3 regions of the Cytobacillus sp. OWB-43 genome follow, and region 1 is predicted to be linked to each of the others. Evidence: predicted binding sites of a transcription regulator. Region 1 holds the regulator's gene; each other region holds the start of a gene.
The links. Region 1 encodes Rex, which represses fermentation and respiration genes when NADH is low (regulators of the CRP and FNR family bind a similar motif). Its sites were predicted from a motif close to TTGTGAAATATTTCACAA; they were not measured.
Positions count from the first base shown of each region.

Region 2: a site for Rex is predicted at 6,171-6,188, ahead of U9M49_RS06940 (formate/nitrite transporter family protein). Genes of this name have one in related genera too.
Region 3: a site for Rex is predicted at 6,175-6,192, ahead of U9M49_RS04225 (flavocytochrome c). Genes of this name have one in related genera too.

Region 1 covers NZ_JAYEFF010000009.1:108,540-116,462, reverse strand. Annotated here, with positions in the region: gene U9M49_RS21435 (hypothetical protein) at 1-195, shown strand, start outside; gene tsaE (tRNA (adenosine(37)-N6)-threonylcarbamoyltransferase complex ATPase subunit type 1 TsaE) at 257-712, shown strand; gene tsaB (tRNA (adenosine(37)-N6)-threonylcarbamoyltransferase complex dimerization subunit type 1 TsaB) at 709-1,416, shown strand; gene rimI (ribosomal protein S18-alanine N-acetyltransferase) at 1,413-1,865, shown strand; gene tsaD (tRNA (adenosine(37)-N6)-threonylcarbamoyltransferase complex transferase subunit TsaD) at 1,862-2,884, shown strand; gene U9M49_RS21410 (ABC-F family ATP-binding cassette domain-containing protein) at 3,171-5,096, opposite strand; gene moaC (cyclic pyranopterin monophosphate synthase MoaC) at 5,240-5,722, shown strand; gene U9M49_RS21400 (redox-sensing transcriptional repressor Rex) at 5,746-6,384, shown strand; gene U9M49_RS21395 (DUF4305 domain-containing protein) at 6,414-6,617, opposite strand; gene U9M49_RS21390 (type II CAAX endopeptidase family protein) at 6,624-7,352, opposite strand; gene groES (co-chaperone GroES) at 7,619-7,903, shown strand.
Region 2 covers NZ_JAYEFF010000001.1:1,427,873-1,435,795, reverse strand. Annotated here, with positions in the region: gene U9M49_RS06965 (hypothetical protein) at 1-390, opposite strand, end outside; gene U9M49_RS06960 (DUF1641 domain-containing protein) at 938-1,420, opposite strand; gene fdhF (formate dehydrogenase subunit alpha) at 1,442-4,381, opposite strand; gene U9M49_RS06950 (DUF2294 domain-containing protein) at 4,828-5,178, shown strand; gene fdhD (formate dehydrogenase accessory sulfurtransferase FdhD) at 5,193-5,984, shown strand; gene U9M49_RS06940 (formate/nitrite transporter family protein) at 6,238-7,038, shown strand; gene U9M49_RS06935 (hypothetical protein) at 7,100-7,222, shown strand; gene U9M49_RS06930 (type III polyketide synthase) at 7,447-7,923, shown strand, end outside.
Region 3 covers NZ_JAYEFF010000001.1:844,320-852,242, forward strand. Annotated here, with positions in the region: gene U9M49_RS04200 (branched-chain amino acid ABC transporter permease) at 1-382, opposite strand, end outside; gene U9M49_RS04205 (branched-chain amino acid ABC transporter permease) at 379-1,248, opposite strand; gene U9M49_RS04210 (ABC transporter substrate-binding protein) at 1,461-2,663, opposite strand; gene U9M49_RS04215 (dihydroorotase) at 2,685-4,067, opposite strand; gene U9M49_RS04220 (isochorismatase family protein) at 4,084-4,767, opposite strand; gene U9M49_RS04225 (flavocytochrome c) at 4,764-6,146, opposite strand; gene U9M49_RS04230 (MmgE/PrpD family protein) at 6,274-7,596, opposite strand; gene U9M49_RS04235 (IclR family transcriptional regulator) at 7,823-7,923, shown strand, end outside.

The DNA.
Region 1 (7,923 bases):
AAAGAAAAAGAAAGAGAGCCGGGAATTGCGCGTAAAAGGAAGATACGCGCAAAAGAAAGAGAAAAAGAGCCGGGAATTGCGTGCAAAAGGAAGATACGCGCAAGACAAAGAGAAAAAGAGCAAGGAATTGCGCGCAAAAGGTTACTGTCCCGACAAAACAAAGTGTTCTTTGATGTCTATGAAAAAATCATGTAAACTACATGTATATGTGTCATTATTATTGTAAATAAATGAAAGACCAAATGTAGGTGATAAAATGGATCAATTCCAGTGGAATACAAAAAATACGGAAGAAACAATGGCATTTGCAAAGAGGCTAGGAGAAAAAGCAGCTGCAGGTGATGTCATTTTATTAGAAGGTGATTTAGGGGCAGGTAAAACAACATTTACGAAAGGGCTTGCGTTAGGCCTTGGTATTGAACGAAATGTGAATAGCCCTACATTCACTATTATAAAGGAATATAATGGTCGTCTACCTTTGTACCATATGGATGTTTACCGGGTGGAGGATGGCGATGAAGATCTTGGGTTTGATGAGTATTTTCATGGGCAAGGTGTGACCGTCGTGGAATGGGCTCATCTAATAGAAGATCAACTGCCAGAAGAAAGGTTAAAAATTGTAATCCATTATACCGGAAATGAAGAACGAAGAATAGCGCTACATCCAAAAGGAAAACGCTATGTGAAGCTGTGTGAGGAGTTAGTAAAATGAAAATATTAGCTATAGACACGTCAAATTATACACTAGGGATCGCTCTAGTAGATGACGACAAAATTATAGGGGAATATATCACGAATATCAAAAAGAATCACTCAGTTCGTGTAATGCCCGCGATAGAAATGCTTTTAAAGGATTGCGATACGTTGCCACAAGATATAGAAAAGATTGTTGTCGCAGAAGGACCCGGTTCATATACGGGGGTAAGAATTGGTGTAACCATAGCTAAAACATTAGCTTGGACGTTGAATATACCTCTTTCAGGCGTATCGAGTCTAGCTGTTTTGGCAGCAAGTGCAGGTAGTTATTTTAACGGTGTCATTTCACCGTTATTTGATGCGAGAAGAGGTCAGATTTATACTGGTTTATATCAATTTCAAGAGAGTCGGTTATTAGATCTAGCATCGGATCATCTAACGTTGACCGTTAATTGGACGCAACGTTTATTAAATAGAGAAGAACCGGTTTTATTTGTCGGTAATGATTTATCCATACACAAGGAACAAATTAAAGCAGACTTAGGGGATCGGGCATATTTTGCACGTTTAACTGAACAAAATCCTCGTCCTTCTGAATTGGCCATTTTAGGTAGAGATAAGGAAGCTGTTGATATCCACAATTTTGTCCCTAATTATATCCGTCTTGCTGAGGCAGAGGCAAAATGGATTGAAGCTTCGAAAGGGAGCAAGCTCCAATGACCAGTAAATTAACGTTTCGGTTAATGAACGAAGATGATATTGATGAAGTATTAAAAGTAGAACAGGCATCTTTTTCTTCACCTTGGAGTAGAGAGGCCTTTTATAATGAAATGACATTGAACCAATTCTCGGTCTACGTTGTATTAGAAGACGGAGAAGAATTGATAGGATACGGTGGGGCATGGGTGGTTACAGACGAGGCCCATGTAACAAATGTAGCGATACTACCCAGATATAGAGGGAAGAAACTTGGCGAGGCGTTAATGGTCCAGCTGATGGATGTTGTAAAAGAAATGGGTGCCCTTAAAATGACCCTAGAAGTAAGGGTGAGTAACATGATAGCAAGACGGTTGTATAGCAAGCTAGGTTTTCAAGAAGGCGGAATTAGAAAAAATTATTATTCGGATAATCATGAAGATGCTTTAGTAATGTGGGTGAATATAAAATGAAAAAAGATCAATATATATTAGGGATAGAAACAAGCTGTGATGAAACAGCAGTAGCCATCATTAAAAATGGTAGAGAGATCATCGCTAATGTTGTCGCTTCTCAAATTGAAAGTCATAAAAGGTTTGGCGGGGTTGTACCAGAAATCGCTTCAAGGCATCATGTAGAACAAATGACCATTGTGTTAGAAGAAGCGTTAAATAAAGCGAGTATGACGATGAACGATATCGATGCAATTGCTGTGACAGAAGGTCCAGGGTTAGTGGGTGCCTTACTTGTCGGTGTAAATGCAGCGAAGGCGATTGCCTTTGCTCATCAAAAGCCACTTATTGGGGTGCACCATATAGCAGGGCATATTTATGCCAATCGCTTAATTAAAGAAATGACTTTCCCGGCGCTTGCATTAGTCGTTTCCGGGGGCCATACAGAGCTCGTTTATATGAAAGCACATGGTGATTTTGAAGTTATTGGCGAAACACGTGATGATGCTGCTGGAGAAGCATATGATAAAGTAGCGCGAGTTCTAAATATGCCATATCCAGGTGGGCCACATATTGATCGCCTTGCCCATGAAGGAGAAGCGACAATTAAGCTTCCTCGTGCGTGGCTAGAAGAAGGCTCCTTTGATTTTAGTTTCAGTGGATTGAAGTCTGCCGTTATCAACACAGTGCATAATGCTGAACAACGTGGAGAGACCATCTTACCAGAGGATTTAGCAGCGAGCTTTCAAGAAAGCGTCATTGAGGTATTAGTGACCAAGACCTTAAAAGCAGTAGAGGCATATGATGTGAAACAACTACTATTAGCAGGTGGCGTTGCAGCAAATAAAGGACTTCGTGAAGCATTAACAGAGACCTTTAAGAATAAGGAAGAGATAGACTTAGTCATTCCGCCATTACATTTATGCACAGATAATGCAGCGATGATTGCTGCAGTAGGGGCAATTATGTTCGAAAAAGGGATGTTCTCAGATATGAGTATGAATGCAAACCCAGGGTTAGATATACAGTTTCAACAATAATAATGAAGACTAGTGAATCATGATCATCTATTCACTAGTCTTTTTATTTTTAGTGATGACACAAAGTTATTCACAATATCAAGTATAGTATGGGTGGCATATCATATTGTGGATAATATTAAAATTTTCAGAGTTTTTGTTGATAAGTATCATAAAAATTGTGGATAATGTGGAAAAGTGTTGTTTCACCTATTGTTAATCCGTTTGTGCTGTGAATAAAAATGTGGACAATTTACTTGTAGAAAGAAAAGCTGGGGATAATTAAATTATCCCCAGCTACGTTTAATTACATTAAATCTCCCAATTCGCTCCATTCTTCAAGTAACTGCTCGAGTTGTGCTTTTATAGCCTCATTTTTAGTTGTAATCTCGAGGACTTTCTCGTGGTCCTGGAAGATTTCAGGGTCACAGAGTTGTTCATCGTAAGTTTCAATTTGCGCTTCTAACTCTTCGATTAACTGTTCAATTTCTGTCAGCCTTCTTTTTCGTTGTCTTTCTAGTTTCTTCGCTTCTTTATCTTGTTGATAACTTTGCTTTTCTGGTTTAGTGATACTTTCTTGTGGCAGGTCTGCTGATTCAAAAAGCTCTATTTCTTCAATTTCCGCCTTTTTATCCACATAGTAATCATAATCCCCTAAAAATTCCGTTGCTCCACTTGTTGATAACTCAATCACCTTTGTTGCGATCCTATTAATAAAATAGCGGTCATGAGAGACAAAGAGGAGCGTACCTGGAAAATCAATAAGTGCATTTTCAAGAATTTCTTTACTATCAAGGTCTAAATGGTTAGTCGGCTCATCTAGTATGAGGACATTTGCTCTTTGCAACATCAACTTAGCTAGTGCTAATCGTGCTTTTTCTCCACCACTCAATGTAGAGACAATTTTCAAGACATCATCTCCAGAGAAGAGGAAGTTACCTAACACGGTACGGACATCTTTTTCAGGCATGAGGGGGTAATCATCCCAGAGCTCGTTTAATACGGTTTTATTTGAACTCAAATCAGCTTGCTGTTGGTCGTAATAGCCAATGCGGATATTTGAGCCATATTGAAACGTGCCACCTAAAGCAGGTAGCTTGTCTACAAGGGTCTTCAATAAAGTCGACTTTCCAATACCATTGGGACCTACTAAAGCAATGGAATCGCCTCGAGACATGCGAAATGAAATGTGATCACTGATCTTTTCTTCTTGATAGCCAATTGCTAAAGAGTCAGCGGTTAGCACATCATTGCCTGATTGACGATCAATTTGAAAGCCGAATGTCGCTGATTTCTCATCCCCTTGGGGGCGATCCATTCGCTCCATCTTCTCAAGCTGCTTGCGCCGGCTTTGTGCACGCTTTGTTGTCGAAGCACGGGCAAGGTTGCGTTGAACAAAGTCTTCTAGTTTCGCAATTTCTTCTTGTTGTTTTTCATACATTTTCAAGTCACGTTCATAATTCGCTGCTTTTTGGTCAAGATATTTGCTGTAGTTACCAACGTATTTTTTAATATGGTTACGTGATAGTTCATATACCTGGTTGACGACTTTATCTAAGAAATAGCGGTCATGTGAGACAATTAAAATAGCACCATCATAACCACTAAGATACTGCTCTAGCCATGACAATGTTTCAATATCTAAATGGTTGGTCGGCTCATCTAAAATCAGTAAATCAGGTTTGGTTAACAATAATTTCGCAAGTGCAAGTCGCGTCCTTTGCCCCCCGCTTAATGCAGAAATTTTTGTATCATAGCTAAACGATTGAAAATTAAGGCCATGTAGTACAGAACGAATGTCTGCCTCGTATTGATAGCCACCTTGTTCTTTAAAGTTGACTTGCATTTGATCATAGGTTTTTAAAATTTTATCGTAAGCTTCACCGTTTTCGATGAGTGTTGCATCGCCCATCTGTGTTTCTAGTAAGCGCAGTTCCTTCTCTTGTTTGCGCAAATAATCAAACACGGTAAGCATTTCGTCCCAAATAGATAGCTCAGATTCTAGTCCTGTATTTTGTGCAAGATAACCGATTTTGGTTTCTTTCGATTGAATAATTTCACCGGAATCATAGGACATATGTCCAGCAATAATTTTTAAAAGAGTTGATTTTCCCGCACCATTACGTCCAACTAATGCAATGCGGTCTCTCGTTTGTACTTCAAGCTTTATATTCATTAATATAGGATCAGCCACAAAACTTTTCGAAAGCTGATTAACCTGTAATAATATCATTATATTTCACCTCTGTTATAGTGATAGTGTACCTTAATCAGGTGAGGTTCGGCAATAAAGTCACTATTTGGATAGAATATATAAAAAACTACATTACACAGATGAATCAAAATAGTGTATCATTTTCATGTGAGGTGTTATGAATGGCTGAATTTACACATTTTAATGAAGAAGGCAGAGCGAAGATGGTGGATGTGAGTGAAAAACCACAAACTGCCCGTACAGCAATTGCTCATAGTAGTATTGAGCTAAATCAAGAAATCTATCAGAAGATTACTGATGGCACAATGAAAAAGGGAGATGTGCTGGCTGTTGCTCAAGTGGCAGGTATTATGGCTGCGAAAAAGACATCTGATATCATCCCGATGTGTCATCCACTTGCCTTAACCGGTATTGATATATCTTTCAATTGGGAAGAGGTAGAGGATCAGTATGTGTTACATATTGATTGTACAGTGAAAACTAATGGGCATACCGGAGTAGAAATGGAAGCGTTGACAGCTGCTACAGCTACCGCTTTAACGGTATATGATATGTGCAAAGCAGTAGATAAAGGCATGGTAATAGGACCAACATATTTAGTAGAGAAAACCGGTGGTAAAAACGGTGATTTTAGAAGGGCTTAAGTAAATGGAATGGAGTGGAGCCTATGTCCAATGAATCAACGAAAATCCCTCAAGCAACGGCTAAGCGATTGCCTTTGTATTATCGTTTTTTGAAAAATTTACACGCATCAGGAAAGCAGCGAGTTTCTTCAGCAGAATTAAGTGAAGCGGTGAAAGTAGATTCTGCAACAATTCGACGAGATTTCTCCTATTTCGGTGCTTTAGGGAAAAAAGGTTACGGATATAACGTAAATTACTTATTAGGATTTTTCCGTAAGACACTCGATCAAGATGAAGTGACAAAGGTAGCGTTAATTGGTGTAGGGAATCTAGGTACAGCGTTTTTAAATTATAATTTTTTAAAAAATAATAATACAAAGATTGAAGTGGCATTTGATGTTTCAGAAAGTAGGGTTGGCACGTCTGTAGGCGAGGTACCTGTTCGTCATTTAGATGACCTAGAAAAGTTGATTGATGAGCACCATATTCAAGTTGTCATTTTGACTGTACCGTCTCATGCGGCACAACCAATTACGGATCGAATCGTTAAAAGTCATGTAAAGGGAATCTTGAACTTTACGCCAGCGCGGTTAACGGTTCCTTCCCATATTCGCATCCATCATATTGATTTGGCGGTCGAATTGCAATCATTAGTATACTTCTTAAAACACTATCCATCATAAAAAAGGAGCTGACCCGCATGGAGTCAGCTCTATTTTTTATCCTCTTTCTTTTTCATACGATAATGCATAGCGATTAATTTAATCCCGCCACCAATATCAAAAGTGGCAAAAATCAAAATGAAGATCGTTAAAAATCCCCAACCTCCACCGTTTTGAAGGTTAATAATTGCAAAATAAATAAATACAAATCCAAAAAGAAGGGAGATAATCCCTGTGAACAAAGGTGTTCTCATCTAACATCATCCTAATCTGCTAAAAATCATTTGTACCATTTCTAAGTCTGTCATATATTTTTCTAGCTTATCCATATTCAATTGAATCACAACGACAAAGGTATTCATCGCTACATGAGCAATGATCGGTACGAGAATACGATTGGTTTTTACATATAAAAACGCGAACGTAAAGCCCATCGCTGCATAAAGAAGTAAGTGCTCAATTTCCCCATGGGCGAGAGAGAAAATTAATGAACTAATCAGTGCTGATAAAAAGAAGTTCAATCGTTTATGCAAGGAACCAAAAATGATTTTCCTGAAAATGATCTCTTCTAAAATCGGCCCAATAATGGAAACAACAATAATCACAAGAGCAGACGTTTCAATTAATGACATAATTTGCTGCGTATTATCTGACCCCATATCAATGCCGAGCATTAATTCAATATTCGCTGCAACGGTTTGAGCAATAAATGCTAGCGGAATACCTGCAATCGCCCACCCGATAGAAGTCGATAATGGTGCTTGATTCCTCATTGACATCTCTTTGCTTTCTTTCCGTAAAAACCACAAAGTTAAGAGAAGGGTAATTGTAAAACTAATGACAATCCAGAGTGGCGGTGCAATTTTTGCAACCTCATCAAAGCTGTATCCTAACATATTACCTAGAAAAAGAATGGCAGGAACGCCAACGATGGCTGATAATTGCATGGCTATATAAATCATAATGATAAACCAATACTCTTTTTTCAATGGCTAGTCTCCTATTCTTAAAGAAGTTACACTAATATTTATTTTACCTGTTAAACACTATTAGTTTCAAATAGTACATCCTTATGAAGTGCATAAAACAAATAGAAGTTGTATAGAATGGAGAGGTTCGCATTTTTTTTTGCAAAATTGCAAGGTTCTTACTTGCAAAAAAGAGTAGTTTTGATTAATATAATAATTGTGTTAGCACTCAAGACTAACGAGTGCTAATAAAATAATTTTTGAATGAATTGAGGAGGTTGTTTCACTTGTTGAAGCCACTAGGTGATCGAATTATTATCGAGCTTGTTGAAACGGAAGAAAAAACTGCAAGCGGTATCGTACTACCAGATAGCGCGAAAGAAAAGCCTCAAGAAGGTAAAGTCGTAGCAGTAGGTACTGGACGTGTACTAGAAAATGGTGAACGTGTAGCATTAGAAGTTGCAGAAGGCGACCTTATTATCTTCTCAAAATATGCAGGAACAGAAGTGAAATACGAAGGTACAGAATACTTAATTTTACGTGAAAACGACATTCTTGCTGTGATCGGTTAATAAAAAAACAGCTATATACT
Region 2 (7,923 bases), on a different contig from region 1:
AAAAAGCGCGACTAAAAAGAGAAGAATCAACAAGATGAGTAGGGTAACCCCAATATGCGCGACTAAAAAGAGAAGAATCAACAAGATGAGTAGGGTAAAATCAAAATGCCCGACTAAAAAGAGAAGAATCAACAAGATAAGTAGGGCAAAATCAAAAAGCGCGATTAAAAAGAGGAGAACCAACAAGATAAGTAGGGCAAAATCAAAAAGCGCGACTAAAAAGAGAAGAAGCGACAAGATAAGTAGGGCAAAATCAAAAAGCGCGACTAAAAAGAGAAGAATCAACAAGATGAGTAGGGTAACCCCAAAATGCGCGACTAAAAAGAGAAGAATCAACAAGATGAGTAGCGCGAAATTAACCCCTGCTACTAAAAAAAGAAGAACCAACAAGATAAGTAGGGCAACCCAATTCCCGCTATAAAAGAGAAGAACCAACAAGATAAATAGCGCAAACCCCGTTTCGTATAAAACCTCCTTTTAGAAGGCCACCATTGCTGTGACGGACCTTGACAAACATTTGAAGGGGATTGATTCCATATGAGAGAATCAGGCTTGAAAGCTTGATAGGGTTAGCCTTTTTTACGGGCTTGTTGAGGTTGCGTGGGGGATAACTAACGGTCGTATTTGATTAATGATAGATCATCAAAGCTGTATAAGGTAGATAATCTTGCATTTAGGAAAAAAACAGAAATGAAGATCGAGCACCAAAATAGACACTCATCTATGAGATTAAGTCATGGTATAAGAATAGCTTTAGGAAGTGAACGATTAACTAGAAAAGAAAGGAGGATGATGAAGTCCTCTATCTCGATAAGTTAGGTTTTATATGTAGCCAGAGGAAGAGGGGGGAGAATCTTTCTTTGTATAACTTTTATATTGCTCAGGGTGAATGATAATGAAAAACCTCCCACAACAATCGAGTGGGAGGTTTACTGCATTATTTATCTTCTTTTAATTCCCTACCCATGCCTTTAAGGAAATGAATACCGAATCCAATAGCGCGATTAATATCAGGGTCATTTAAAACTTTGGCCAATTGCATAATACCAATTTTCTTTTCTTCATGTAAGAAGTTTTTTCCTTCGTCCATGCCTGATACTGCACTTTTAATGAGTTTTGTTGTTTGTTCAGGGTCAGCTTGCATAAGTGCACCAGTTGCACCCATTAATGTGTTAATCAAGTTGGTTACAGGTTCTTTTGTGACTTGACCAAGTGCTACTTTAGCAATTTGTTCTTTCCCTTTTAACATGGAATTGGCTGCATCAAGCATACCTGCTTGTTGTAATTCGCCAATAAGAGCCATGATACTTTGTACTGCTTGATCATTTTCAGTGAGTAATGATTTTAATTCGTTAAGCTTTTGCTCTTGTTCAAGTGCTTCATTTCTCTCACGATGAATTTCAGTAATAGGCGCTGCCATAATGAATCACCTCTCCAATCTTTATTGATCTGTTAAATGAACATACCCTTCGCGATTCCATTTACGTTGAACTTCCACACCGTTTTGTGGATTGCGTTTTTTATTACGCGGGTTCGTTTTTGGTAATGGTTTGTCGCCGGCTTTGTTATTTAAAATTTCCATACGAACTTTCGTTTGTTTATAAGCCGGTGTACGCGTTCGTTTATCATATAAAGGACCAGTTAAGAAATTGATAGCAGAATCCTTATCAACTGAATTCATTGGTAAGTACAGTTCGTTTTTCTTCACTCGGTCTGTAATTAGAACATTCAATTTAACTGCACCAAATGGAGAGACGAGTCTTACTGTCGAGCCATCTGAAAGTTTTCTTTCTTGTGCTAGTTCTTCTGATACTTCCACAAATACATCTGGTACTTTTGCAGTCAGGCCTCTTGACTTATTGGTCATATTTCCTTCATGGAAGTGTTCAAGCATACGCCCATTATTAATATGGAGGTCATATTCTTCAGGGAAATATGCAGGTTCTGCCCAATCAGATAAGGCGAAACGCGCTTTTTTGTCTGGGAAGTTAAAACCATCTTCATATAACAATGGTGTGCTTGCTCCATCAAGACTTCCCCATAAGAAGCTACCCCAACCTTCTAGTACATCATAGCTTGCTTGAGAGAATAGTGGTGCAAGACTCGCCATTTCAGCAAAGATTTCACTAGGGTGTGTATATGTCCAATTTGCCCCTAGGCGATTAGCTACTTCTTGAATAATCCACCAGTCAGGTTTAGAGTCTCCTAATGTTGGTAACGCTTGGTACAATCTTTGTACACGACGCTCAGTATTTGTAAATGTACCTGTTTTTTCTAGTGATGGTGCGGCAGGTAAAATAACGTCAGCGTATTGAGCTGTGCGAGAGAAGAATATATCCTGAACAACAAAGAAGTCAAGACTAGAAAGTACTTTATCTACATGGTTCGCGTCCGAATCAACAAGTGCCATGTCTTCACCAACAAGGTACATTGCTTTCATTTCATCTTTTTCAATCGCTTGTAACATTTGAATATTATCTAAACCTGGTGTACCTGAGATTTCAACTCCGTAAGCTTTCTCAAACTTCGCACGAGCGATATCATCGGTAATATGTTGATAGCCTGGTAACCAAGTAGGTAAGGTACCCATATCACATGCACCTTGTACATTGTTATGTCCACGCAATGGATAAGCTCCAGCACCTGGGCGACGATAGTTACCTGTTGCTAATAACAGGTTAGAAATAGCAGCTGAAGTATCAGAACCACCAGTATTTTGCGTAACGCCCATACCCCAAAGGACACAAGTACCGTCAGCATCACGAATCATTTCGGCAATTTCGATGATTTGTGATTGTGATAAACCAGTCGTTTCTTCAGCATATGCTAACGTATATTTCTCTAAAACTTCATTAAAATCATCGAAGTAATTGACATTTTCCTTAATAAATTCAGCATCATGCCAACCTTGATCGATCATGTATTTGGTTACAGCCATTAACCAAACTTGGTCTGTTCCTTGTTTCGGACTTATAAATATATCAGAACGTTCAGCCATCTCATTTTTACGCAAGTCTGCGACAATTAACTTTTGACCGTGGTATTTATGGGCTCTTTTTACACGTGTAGCAAGAACAGGGTGACCCTCTGCTGGGTTTGCACCAACAATAATGACAAGACCTGCTTCAGCAATATCTTTAATGGTTCCAGCGTCACCGCCCATACCTACAGTTCTGAATAAGCCATCAGTGGCTGGTGATTGGCAATAACGAGAGCAGTTATCGATATTATTCGTTTCAAATACTTGTCTAGCTAATTTTTGTAATGAATAGCTATCTTCATTTGTAATTTTTGAAGAAGAAATAAAGCCAATTGAATCTTTGCCGAATTCTTCTTTAATACTTCCTAGTTTACTAGCTACAAGGTCTAATGCCTCGTTCCAACTAGCTTCTACAAAGCGACCTTCTTTTCTAATCAATGGTTTTGTAATTCTCTCTTCAGAATTAACAAAATCCCAACCGAATTTACCTTTGACACAAGTGGAAATTGCATTTACTGGTGCATCGTGGCTTGGTTGCACTTTCAAAATTTCACGGTCTTTTGTCCATACTTCAAACGAACAACCTACACCACAGAAAGTACAAACGGTTTTTGTTTTTTCGATTCTTTCTTCACGCATCGCAGCTTCAACTTCTGATACAGCAAAAATCGTGCCATAGTTCGGTTCTACTTCTTTTACAAGGTCAATCATTGGTGTCATGATCTCATCATCAATCTTTGTCATGAAACCTGCATTACCGAGCATTGATTTTTCCATTAAGGCATTACATGGACAAACCGTTACACATTGTCCGCATGAAACACATGACGATTCATCAATGGATACACCTTGGTCCCAAATAACTCTTGGTCTTTCTCTTTCCCAATCAATTGAAAGTGTTTCATTTACTTGTAGACTTTGACAAATCTCAACACATTGTCCACAGGCAATACATTGATTTGGATCATAACGATAGAAAGGATGCGACATATCGACAGCCGATTTATCTTCTTTAGGCGTATAAGGATACTTTTGATGCTCAATCTCTAATAATTCAGCTGTATTATGGACTTTACAGTTGCCGTTATTATTATCACAAACTGTACAATACAGTAAATGGTTTTCTAAAATACGGTCCATTGCTTCTGTTTGTGCCTCTTTGGCACGGTTGGAGCTTAAGCTAACACTCATACCACTTTCTGCTACAGTCGAGCATGAGCGCAAAAGTTGACCATTTACTTCTACAATACATGTGTCACATGTTTGTATTGGGTCAACCTCTGGTAAATAACAAATCTGTGGATGTTCAATTTGATTTTGATTAATGATTTGGAGAATGGTTTGCCCCTCATGCCCCTCATAATCCACACCATTAATTGTAATGTTTACATTGGAAGTCAATTTTGTTTCCCCCTTACACTTGATCAAACAATGGTTTAAAGAGAATAAAGTGAGTGTTTCTGCTTAAACCAATAAAAAAACCACCATGTACTATACCGCTTTCAAAAAGCGAGCATAATCCATGGTGGAATAGTTAAATAACAACGCTTGCTATTATACCAATCCATACCATTTTTAGTATGTAGAAAGTACCATTGATAGAGAGACAACATGAAAATATTACCCCTCCAACAATTCCACTAGTTATTATAGCGCTAAAAATTAAATTTAACAATAATGAATTTAATCTTATAACGATTACAGTCCAATAGGGTAATTTTGGTATTGTGAAACAGTGAAGCAATCATCGTGCAATTTTTTTCCTATTTGCAGCCCCTTTCATTTTTTTTAAGCATGTACTATGATTATACAATTGAGACAGAATCTTATATAAAGGGGTAAAGAAGATGTCAAAAATGGTGCATGAGTTTAATGATATCATTCGTAAATTAAGAAAAGACTTATTTGGTAAGGGACCGGAGAAAATCCACACAGTGTTTGTAGAGAATATGGCCGTTTCGACTTTATACGGTAATCTCACACCGACAGAACAATTTATTTCTCGTACAGAAGATGGCAAAGAAATGGTGCATTCAGCAAGAACAAAAATGATTCAAGATGTATATGCAGAAGGTACGCCAGAAGGAATGGAAGAATTGGTCGGTGCGACGCTGTTACATTTGTTTTCTGATATTAAAGTGGAAGAGAATATGGCGATATCTGTATTTGTATTCGATAAAAATATCATAGATTCATAGAAAGAGGAGAAAAGATGAAGCAAGTGGAAACGAGTCGTAAAATCATACGAGTGACTGGAAATAAAGTTGAAAAAATGGAAGATACCATTGTTACCGAATATGCAGTAACGGTTAAGCTGAATGGAGAAGAGCTAGTCACAATGGTATGTACACCAGAATATATTGAGGACATGGTGATAGGTTATCTTGCATCAGAAGGTATCATAAGATCTTACAAGCATATTAAAGATATATGGGTACAAGAAAAGGAAGGGTTCGTTCATGTTACAACAGATCGTACAAATCCTTATATACAAAACTTCCAAAATAAAAGATATATTACTTCTTGTTGTGGTATGAGTAGACAAGGCTTTGTTTTTGTTAATGATGCATTAACAGCTAAGAAAATGGAAGATGTTAATATTCGATTAACTGTCAATGAATGTAATCAGTTAATGGAACAATTACAAGCGTCTGCGACTACATTTAAACAAACAGGTGGTGTACATAGCGCTGCGCTTTGTGACAAAAATGGGATATTATTAAGCAGAATGGATATTGGTAGGCATAATGCGCTTGATAAGATATATGGTTATAGTTTAAGAGAGGGCATCAGCATGAAAGGGAAGATTATTGTTTTCACAGGAAGAATCTCCTCAGAAATACTTTTAAAGGTAGCAAAAATTGGTTGTGAAATGATTCTCTCAAAATCTGCACCAACAGAGTTTGCTTTGCGCTCAGCAGAGGAATTAGGAATTACGACTGTTGGATTTATTCGTAATGGCAACATGAATATATATACTTATCCTGAACGAATCCTATTATAAAAAGAAATACTTCGCTACACGAAAAAAATAAAAAATAGTCTAGTAAAATTTTTTGTTTTTTGGTAGCATATAGTTTGCAATGGGTAAATGGAAGTAAGGCAAGCACTGTTTTATTTCTTTTTACAAACAATATAAATATGATGACTGATACTTCTGTAGGGGATTGCAGAAGGGTTAGGCAGCATTCTTTGAAATCCTTTACAAAAGTAAGGGATGTCTGAGTGCTGCCTTTTTTATTTAGGGGGTAGTTAGAATGGGATTTAGTAAACCGCAAGAAATTATGGAACAGACGATTGCAACAGGTGTTGCAAAAACGAAAATACCACTTTTGTCGCTGTTGGTTTTAGGCTTTTTAGGTGGGGCATTTATTGCACTAGGATTTTTATTAGACATTCGTGTTATTGGGAATTTACCGGCAGAGTGGGGAAGTTTCGGATCGTTTTTAGGTGCAGCAGTTTTCCCTTTAGGCCTTGTATTAGTAGTATTGGCTGGGGCTGAATTAATTACAGGTAACATGATGTCAGTTGCGAGTGCTTTGTTCTCAAAGAGAATTAGTCTTGGGCAATTATTGAATAATTGGTTTTGGGTGTTATTATCCAATTTTGTAGGGGCACTGTTTGTTGCTTATTTCTTTGGACATGTCGTTGGATTAACAGAGACAGGTCCATACCTTGATAAAACAGTAGCGATTGCTGGTGCAAAAATTGATGATACATTCTTACAAACATTTGTTTCAGCGATTGGTTGTAACTGGCTCGTATGCCTAGCTGTTTGGTTAGCTTATGGTGCTCATGATTTTGCAGGTAAAATTTTGGCTATTTGGTTCCCGGTTATGGCATTTGTTGCGATTGGATTCCAGCACGTTGTTGCCAACATGTTCGTTATTCCAGCTGCGATTTTTGCAGGTTCGTTTACTTGGGTAGATTTCATTGGCAATATCATACCTGCCTTTTTAGGTAATGTAGTTGGAGGGGCTGTGTTTGTTGGCCTAGCTTACTTTGTCTCTTATAAACCAAAAAATGAAACAAAATCTCAGTTGAAAAAAGCTTCATAATAGAAGCACATTCATCATAGCTTACATAAAATAATCTATTAGAGATATTGGATGTGAGCAAATGCAGCAATATTATTGTGATTATTGTAAAACGCTATATAAAGAACAAGGAGTTTGTCGTGTCTGTGGTCAAATCATTGATAAAACGATTATCATTGATGTGCATAAGCAAGGCAATAAATAAGCAAATATAATTGGTAAAGTTTGCGTAATGCCAAGAGAGCCACTTTAAGATATGATAAAAGGGCACAGCAACTCCTTCAAAACACATCTTTCTGAGCCGAATGAGATAACTCATTCGGCTTTTTTTTATGCAAAAAATGAACGAGAAAGATTAAAAACCAATCAATGCATAAATATCCTTATTAAGGAAAAAATACCCGTACATAGACAGAAAGGGAGTTCCTTATGCCAGCTATTTTATCTATCTCAGAAGTACCCCCATCAAATGAAATTACTCAAAATGAAGTGGTAGCATTTGCACGCCACTTATTTGGGCAATCTTTCAAAGATATCGATCGTTTATTAAAAGTATTCCAAAACGGACAAATTGAAAAACGTCATTTTGCCAAAGAACTAGATTGGTTTAAAGAGGACCATAGCTTTGCTGATAAAAATGATGCCTTCATTGAAACGGGAGTAAAACTTGGGTGTGAGGCGATTGAAAAGTGTTTAACAACGAGGGAGTTTCTAAATCAACCTATTAAGTATCAAGAGATAGATGCGATTTTTACGATTACTAGCTCAGGTTTAGCTACACCATCGCTTGAGGCAAGAATAATGAATCTATTACCCTTTTCTGAGCAAACAAAAAGGATCCCAATATGGGGCTTAGGCTGTGCAGGTGGTGCATCGGGTTTATCAAGGGCTTATGAATATTGCTTA
Region 3 (7,923 bases), on a different contig from region 1:
GAATAATGATTCGCAGAATTTCCGCAAATGCAAGTGTTCCGAGCGAAAAGAACACACCTCTCAATTTGAATCTGAACGACAGATATCCAATAAATAGACCAATTAAGGCTGCAATTATGGCCCCTGCAAAAAGTCCAATCCAAGGCGATACACCAAGCTTCGTGAATAATATACTTGATGTATAAGCACCTGTTCCAAAAAAAGCTGCATGCCCAAATGAAAACTGGCCCGAGTAACCGCTTAGTATATTCCATGCTTGGCTCACCAATGCATAATACAAAATGAGAATGGCAATGTGCATGTAGTACTGGTCTTTTACAACAAGTGGAAAGAACGTAAAGATAAGTAATGCTAAGATGATTAGAATAGGAGATTTTCTCATCGTGCTTTCCCTCCAAATAAACCATTAGGTTTTGCCATTAGGACAATGACAAAAATAATATAGGTCATGAGTTCTTTTAAACTACCAGGTAAAAAAGCTCCTCCTAACGCTTCAGAAATGCCAATAATGAGCCCACCTATTATTGCACCGATAAAGTTGCCCAATCCGCCAAGAACTACCACAACAAATCCCTTTAATATAAAAGTGGCACCTACTGTAGGCGAAGTATAGAAAAATGGAGTAATGAGCGAACCAGCGATTGCTGCAAGTGAAGCGCCTAATCCAAAGGCAATATAGTTTATGCGGTTCGTGTTGATTCCTGATAGCATTGCACCGTTCCGATTGATTGAAGTTGCGCGTATCGCCTTCCCAAGCATCGTTTTTTTAAGAAATAAAAACAGGCCTATGGATAATACAATCGCTGCAATAAAAGCAATTAATTTTGGGACATTTACGCCTACTTCACCTATATTAAACGTTTGAATAAAACCTTCTAATTTTACGCTGCGAAAATCAGGACTCCATAATATTAACGCAAGGTTTTCGATAACAAGCATAATTCCAAGTGTCACTAGCAATTGATTATGCTCTGGCGCATTTAACATTTTAGATAAGATTGTCTTCTGAATGATCGCTCCAATGAAAAATAAGGAGATGGCGCTTAATGGTATTGATAAGTATGGATTTAGCCCAAGAAGGCTAAACGACCAGTATGAAATATACATACCTAACATTAATAATGCCCCTTGAGCAAAATTAATAATTTTCATTACCCCAAAGATTAAGGTGAGGCCTATAGCTACCAGTCCATAAATACCTCCCATTAAAATACCGTCCACCAAGGACTGTAAAATCAAAGTGAGCATCAACTTCCCTCCTATACCTAGTGTTTTTTATAAAAGAGAACCCATTTCGTTCCCTCAATCATCCTAATTTTGAAAGTTGGGGTGGAGTTTTCCGATATATGACGCAAGCTTCCAAATGAGATAAGAGTATACAACCGGCCACAAGTACAACTGAAGGCCCTAAATGTTAACATTGTCTATACATAGTACTCTCTCTTCGTTCCCTCTTTTCATTACTTTGCTGGTAATACAGCGTCGGCATTCTTGTATTCATCAGGGAAAACAACTTTAGTTTCACCGTTAATAATTTGATTTAAAACAGCCTGGGCATTTGCGTTTTGTCCACTTTTATCAAAAATAATTGAATCTTGGGGGAGAATATGCTCTGTTAAATTTGTTTCGGATAAAGCCTTCTGAACTTTGGCCCGATCGGTTGATTCAGCTCTCTCTACTGCATCAATTAAGACTTTCGTGGCAGTATAAGAATAAGCTGCATTCGGCCCCATATGTTTATTAAATAGGTCCTCATACTTTTTTGAAACTTCAATTGCCAGGTTACTTTGAGGGTTGATAGAATAGTTGACATCCATAATATATTGATTGATTTCTGTTTCATCATTAATAAATGCCGTATTGCTAAAAGCTCCATTAGCAACACCGATTATTGCTTTAGGCTGAAAGTTAGATTGTTTTAATCCATTTACCAGTAGCGTGCCGTCACGCAAATAGGTTGTTGCGATTACTGCGTCAGGCTTGAGCCGATTAATTTTATTGATTGTCGATGATAAATCAGCTGTTGTTGCAGCGTGAGGGATGTTATCCAACACTTCAATTTCGTGATCTGCTGCCCCTTTCTCTATCAAACTAGCAATACTTGTCCCAAAAACTGAGTCCTCATGAACAAGAACAACTGTCTCTAGAGGGGAATCACTCATTTCATTAAGCACATTAAAATAGTCTAAAAAGTTCGCTGCCATAGTCGATGCTGGCGGCTGAACTCTGAAGGTGTATTTAAAGCCTCTCTTTGTAACTTCTTCGACTGTAGCAATATCGACAACGAATGGGATTCCTGCTCTTTCAGCTTCTTGGGTTGCAGGTAATGTAACACCACTTGAATAAGCGCCAATAACACCAACTACTTTTTCACGATCTAACCTTTGAATTTCAGACATCCCTTTTTCTGGTGCACCTTCATGATCAGCTTCTATTAATTCGACCTTTGCACCGCCTAAAGACTCGATTCCGCCTGCTTCATTAATTTCTTCAACTGCAAGTCTTGCTGCATCACGCATTTCCTGACCTTCATTAGCCAATGCGCCGCTTAATGGATGAAGTGCGCCGATTTTAACAATATTCTCATCGTCTGATTGTGCTTCTCCAGTACAACCTGTCAATATGAACAGCGTCGCCAGCATAAGAAAAACGATTTTTTTCAATTCCATCCCCCACTTTTATCATTAAATGGACCTTCTAACGAATTTACCTCTACCACTTTCCTTTGTTGGTATTCCATTGTTTACGATTACTTCTCCTCTACTGATGGTATACACTGGCCATCCTACGGTCTCAAATCCATCAAATATAGAATAATCTGAATTCGAATGAAGTACTTCTGGCGAAATCGTTTTGGCTTTAGCTAAATCCACAATGGCGAAATCAGCATCTGCTCCTATTTCAATTCGCCCCTTATTTTCCAAATTAAACGATTCAGCTACTTGATAGGAAGTGATATCAGCAATTCTTTCAAGCGGAATTCCTCTTTTTATATGACCTTCAGTAATCATCATTGGCAATAGTGCACCAGCACTTGGGAATCCGTACTCTGCTTCAAATACTCCATTCCCTTTAGAAAATTTGGTTGCAAGTGATCCAGGCACATGGTCTGTTCCAATTGCATTCACAATTCCTTCCTTAAGCCCCTCCCATAAACGATCTGAATCGTATTGACCATGAATAGGTGGACCTACTTTTGCTTTTAATCCAGTTGAAGATTCTTCTGTTAAGTTCAAATAATGGGGACAAGTTTCTACCTTTACCCCTTTTTCAAGTAGCCAAGGCATCTTTTCAAGCACATCGATACTAGCACCTGACGTCAAATGCACAATAAAAACATTTCCACCAACAATGGAATTAATATACAATGTGCTTAGTAATGATTCTGCTTCCGCAAAACCAGGGCTTGTAAGAGACCATGTTTTTAATCCTTCTTCCGCACCTTCTTCTTTATACTTCTTAATCAAACTGCGATTAATATCCATATTCTCGCAATGAATCGCTAATAGCAGTTTAGGAGAGATAGATTTAAACTTCTCCAGAAGACGCATTAAATCATAAGAAGATAAGTTAATGCCATTGGATATTTTGAATTTATCATTTAATTGTCGTTCATAATTCCTAAAAAACTTAAATGATGTCAGCCCGAAACGTGTAACCGTCTCTTCAAGCTCATCAATGTGCTGTTCTGTCAAAATACCTAAGCTATATGTAAAGTCAATATAACTATGTTTTTCACCGATATCTTGTACTTTAGGAAAAAAATCTAAATAGCTAACTGGTTGCCGATCATAATTGACAATCGTTGTAATACCTCCAACGGCATGCTGTTTCGTATCAAGAAAATCTTTTTCAATTGAGTTATAGATTCCTAGATGTTGGTGGGCATCGATCACTCCAGGGAACACATGTAAACGGTTTGCATCAATTACTTCATCAGCTTCTATCTCTGTGTTCTGATTATAAATACCAGCAATTTTACCATTTATGACACCGATATCAACCGCCTTAACTCCTTCTTTAGGGAAGACGACTAACCCATTTTTAATCAGTTGATTAACCTTCAACTTTAACTCCTCCTTCTTAAAATTGTTTTAGATAATCGTAAATTTCTTCTGACGGTGATACGTCGCAATACTTCATCCATAGATCAAGTAGACCGGCTTTATGAGACAGTTCGATCCGATCATAAACACAGTCCTCCACAACAGCCACATTGAAATTATGCGTGACTGCATCTACGGCTGTTGCACGGACACATCCACTCGTCGAACCACCTACAATAATCAATGTATCGACGCCCATTTTTACTAGATAACTAATCAGTGGCGTACCAAAAAAGGCGCTTGCATAGCTTTTATCAACAACAAGATCCTTGCTTTCTGGCTCAAGTTCAGAAACAATTTGTGCCTCAGGCCTTCCGTCAATGTACTTAGAATTATCTCGTTCAGCTTTAACCGCAAATGAATCAAAATTGATGGTTTTCTTCTGCACATTCCTTGTATAGATTGTTGGTATATTTAATTGATCTGTCAGCTTTTTCATTTTCTTTATTTTCTCGATCGATTCCCATGCCTTTGCACCTCCCCCACTTGGCCATGTTTCAAGCTGATCTGCTATCGGAAGGTTTGCCCCTACATAGTTATGTTGAATATCTATCATAACAAGAGCAGGCTTTTTCCCTAATCCTCTCTTTTTTCCATATCCTCCTTTTTGAATTACCATTCTATCTACCTCAGTCAACATATCTTCCCATGGTCTAGTCATAATATTTCTATCCCTTCATTTAAAATTGATAGTGCCGCATGGTCTCCGGCAATTTTCCCGAAACCTAATGCAGCTAAGAGGCCGTTTCCTGACATATAACCATAAGAATGGTTACCTGAAATTCCAACCGCTGCCCCTCCGCCTGCATATAAATTCCTAATAGAATTACCATTCTTATTTATCACCTGTGCATTGGAATTTATTTGCAAACCTCCTTGTGTATGAAAAAGAGCAGGCGATACCTTGATCGCATAATAAGTTGGGGTAAGCTTCTTCGGCCATTCTGCTCTTCCATATGCATCTCTGCCTTCATCAACAGCTACATCAACTGATTCGAAAGTTTTTTGTAGATTTTCTGCAGGCAAACCTAACAACTTCGCTAACTTATCAATCGAATCACTTGTTTTAAAAGCTTTCATCCCAACAAGCTGGTTAAAATCTTCAATACTAATCAATTGATCGTATATATGCTGATCGAAAATAATATATCCGCATTGGCCAGGCTGACTTAATACTTGCACAGCGAATTCTGAGTATCCATGAGATTCATCGCCAAATCGCTCACCATTTTGATTGACCATAAATCCACCCATCATAACCGTTCCCCATGTAACTAAAATACCTTGTGATTTTGCAACAGCAGAGTGCCCTTGATAACTTGTTAAGGAGGCAAATGATGCCTCTACTTTCTCGCCCATCCTAATAGCATCACCTGTATTTGCTTCATAACCAAAATAGAGCGCATCTGCTATTTCAGGAATATATTTACGTACCATTTCTTTATTTGCCCCAAACCCATTTGTTGCTAGTATGACTTTTTTTGCTTTAATTCGCTGGACACCATCATCTGTTTTTACTTCTATTCCAATGACTTCTTTGTTCTCATTTGTTATTAATTCATTTACCTCTGATTTTAATAGCAAGTATATGTTGTCCCGCTTTGCAACAGCTTGTTTAAGCTTTTTTATTAGTTCTAATCCTGATCTCGAGGGCGGTGCATGCATTCGAAAATTCCTTTGACCAGGATATTTAAACTCTTTTACAAGTGAAAGCTGAATTTGCAACGTATCTGCCATCCACTCAATTAATGGGCCCGATTCTTTACATAAAGCTAAGGTTAAATCATAGTCACTTTCATGATGATTTTTCCTTAAGATATCCTCTGTCATCTCTTCTGCTGTCTCAAAAATTCCTTCCTCTTTCTGAAATCTTGTATTCGCTGCAGGAATCATTCCGGCACTGGCAGCTGTATTGCCCAAAACAAAATCTGTTTTTTCAAAAACTCCTACCTCTAAGCCTTTTTCAGCTGCTGCTAATGCAGCCACCAAGCCGCAACCACCAGCCCCTGCTACAACTACATCTAACTCAGCATCCCACATAATGTTGAATCCTCCAATTTGTTCCATATTGTGAAACTAGTTTCATTTAATTATCATAGTAACACTATAAAATAAATTGACAACTAAGATGTCATATTTATTTACAATATTTTTTATTTTGCAATAATTAATGAGCTGGTCTCAGCAATTCTGTGATTGTTGATATATCTTCCAATTCTTCTAAAGAAAGAATTTTTTCTATAAGATCCTTTGCACGCTGACAGCTAAGAACCTTTCCTAAAGTTCTTTCGCTTTTTTCTATTACTTTTTGTTCAAGTCCTACCTCATGAGCATCTCCGCTAGCTCCACTAACAGTCATCGTAAATTGCTGTTGATTTACCATTTTAAGTACAACACGTGAATCGCGTTGGTCAGGAAGCAATTTTGTCATATTAACATCCTCATGAACAAATACTTTCTTGGTAAAATTGAGCCTCTCTTCGTTCTGACTTTCCTTTGGATAAAATAAGCTTGCCACAGCATAAGGTATAGAAAATTTGCCTGCATATGGATTTTTCACATTTTGATTATTTAGCCTAGCTGCCATTGAATAGGTAAAGATATCTACTCTCTTCACATCTTTAGGGAGGATTGTTTCCATTTTTAATAGTTTAATTACTCCATCCATAGGAGAGTGGCAAAAACGACAAAAGTCATAAAATTTGAAATAAGTTTTCAGCAAGTAGTATTCAACGCCAAGATTTTCTGTTAATTTTTCGCTTTGAAAACGCTTTCCTAATATTCCATCACCATAAATTTGCTTCATAGCGTTAGGACTGCTCGAAAAACCAGCTGTAATAAGATGGTCAATTAAAAATGAATGCATATTGTTCAAACCAATGTATACATCCCGTAACCGATGACCTTCTAACACAGGCTGCCATAAAGATACATTAGGCAATGAGCTACTTAAATAAAATCCTCGCTCGTAATCACTTGCATGATAGTTTTTCAGTTTACCTAAAGCAAATATAGCCCCAATTACTCCCCAATTTCCATGGGGATGTATGTCGTCGCGCAAGGTAATAGCTGCCCCTGCTCTAGTTGCAATCTCATAGGCGAGTATAAAGCTTTCTAAAAAACTTCTTCCATTGCAGTGACTCGTTTCAGCATAGGCCAATAAAGAAGGAAAGAAGTGACAACTTGGATGCCCTTTTGCTATCGGATTACCTTCATCCATCTCCTCACTCACCATTGCAATCCCATTAATAAAGGCTGCCATCTGAGGGTTAATAGAAGCTTGTCTGCCTACAATAGTTGCGTAGCCTTTATTGGCTTCATTCTGACTGATATCCTCTTGTAGCTTGAGCATATGTGAAGACTGATTTCCATGGATAATGGCAGTTATTGAATCAAGAATGATTAATTTCGCTCTCCGTTTTACTTCTTCTGATGCATTATGAAGTTGAAATTTGATTGCGTACTCACTTAAAACTTGTTGATATTCCATTCAGACACCTTCTATTGTTCCATATTATGAAACATGTTCTATTTTTTATAAATTCTATCACTATTTAAATTTTTAAGTCAATGAATTTCATTAAAAAGTTTTGAATTAATTTTAAATTTTAATAAATCTGATAATTGTATTGACTTCTCCTAATACTTCCCTTACGATGTTTGTATGTTCGTATCGTGAACATGTTGTTCATAATATGTAATAAGGGGATTAAAATTTGAAAACAAATGAAACTGAAACGGTTCAATCTGTTGAAAGAGCGATTGAACTATTATATTGCTTCACAACACGAACACCGGAGCTTTCACTCAATGATAT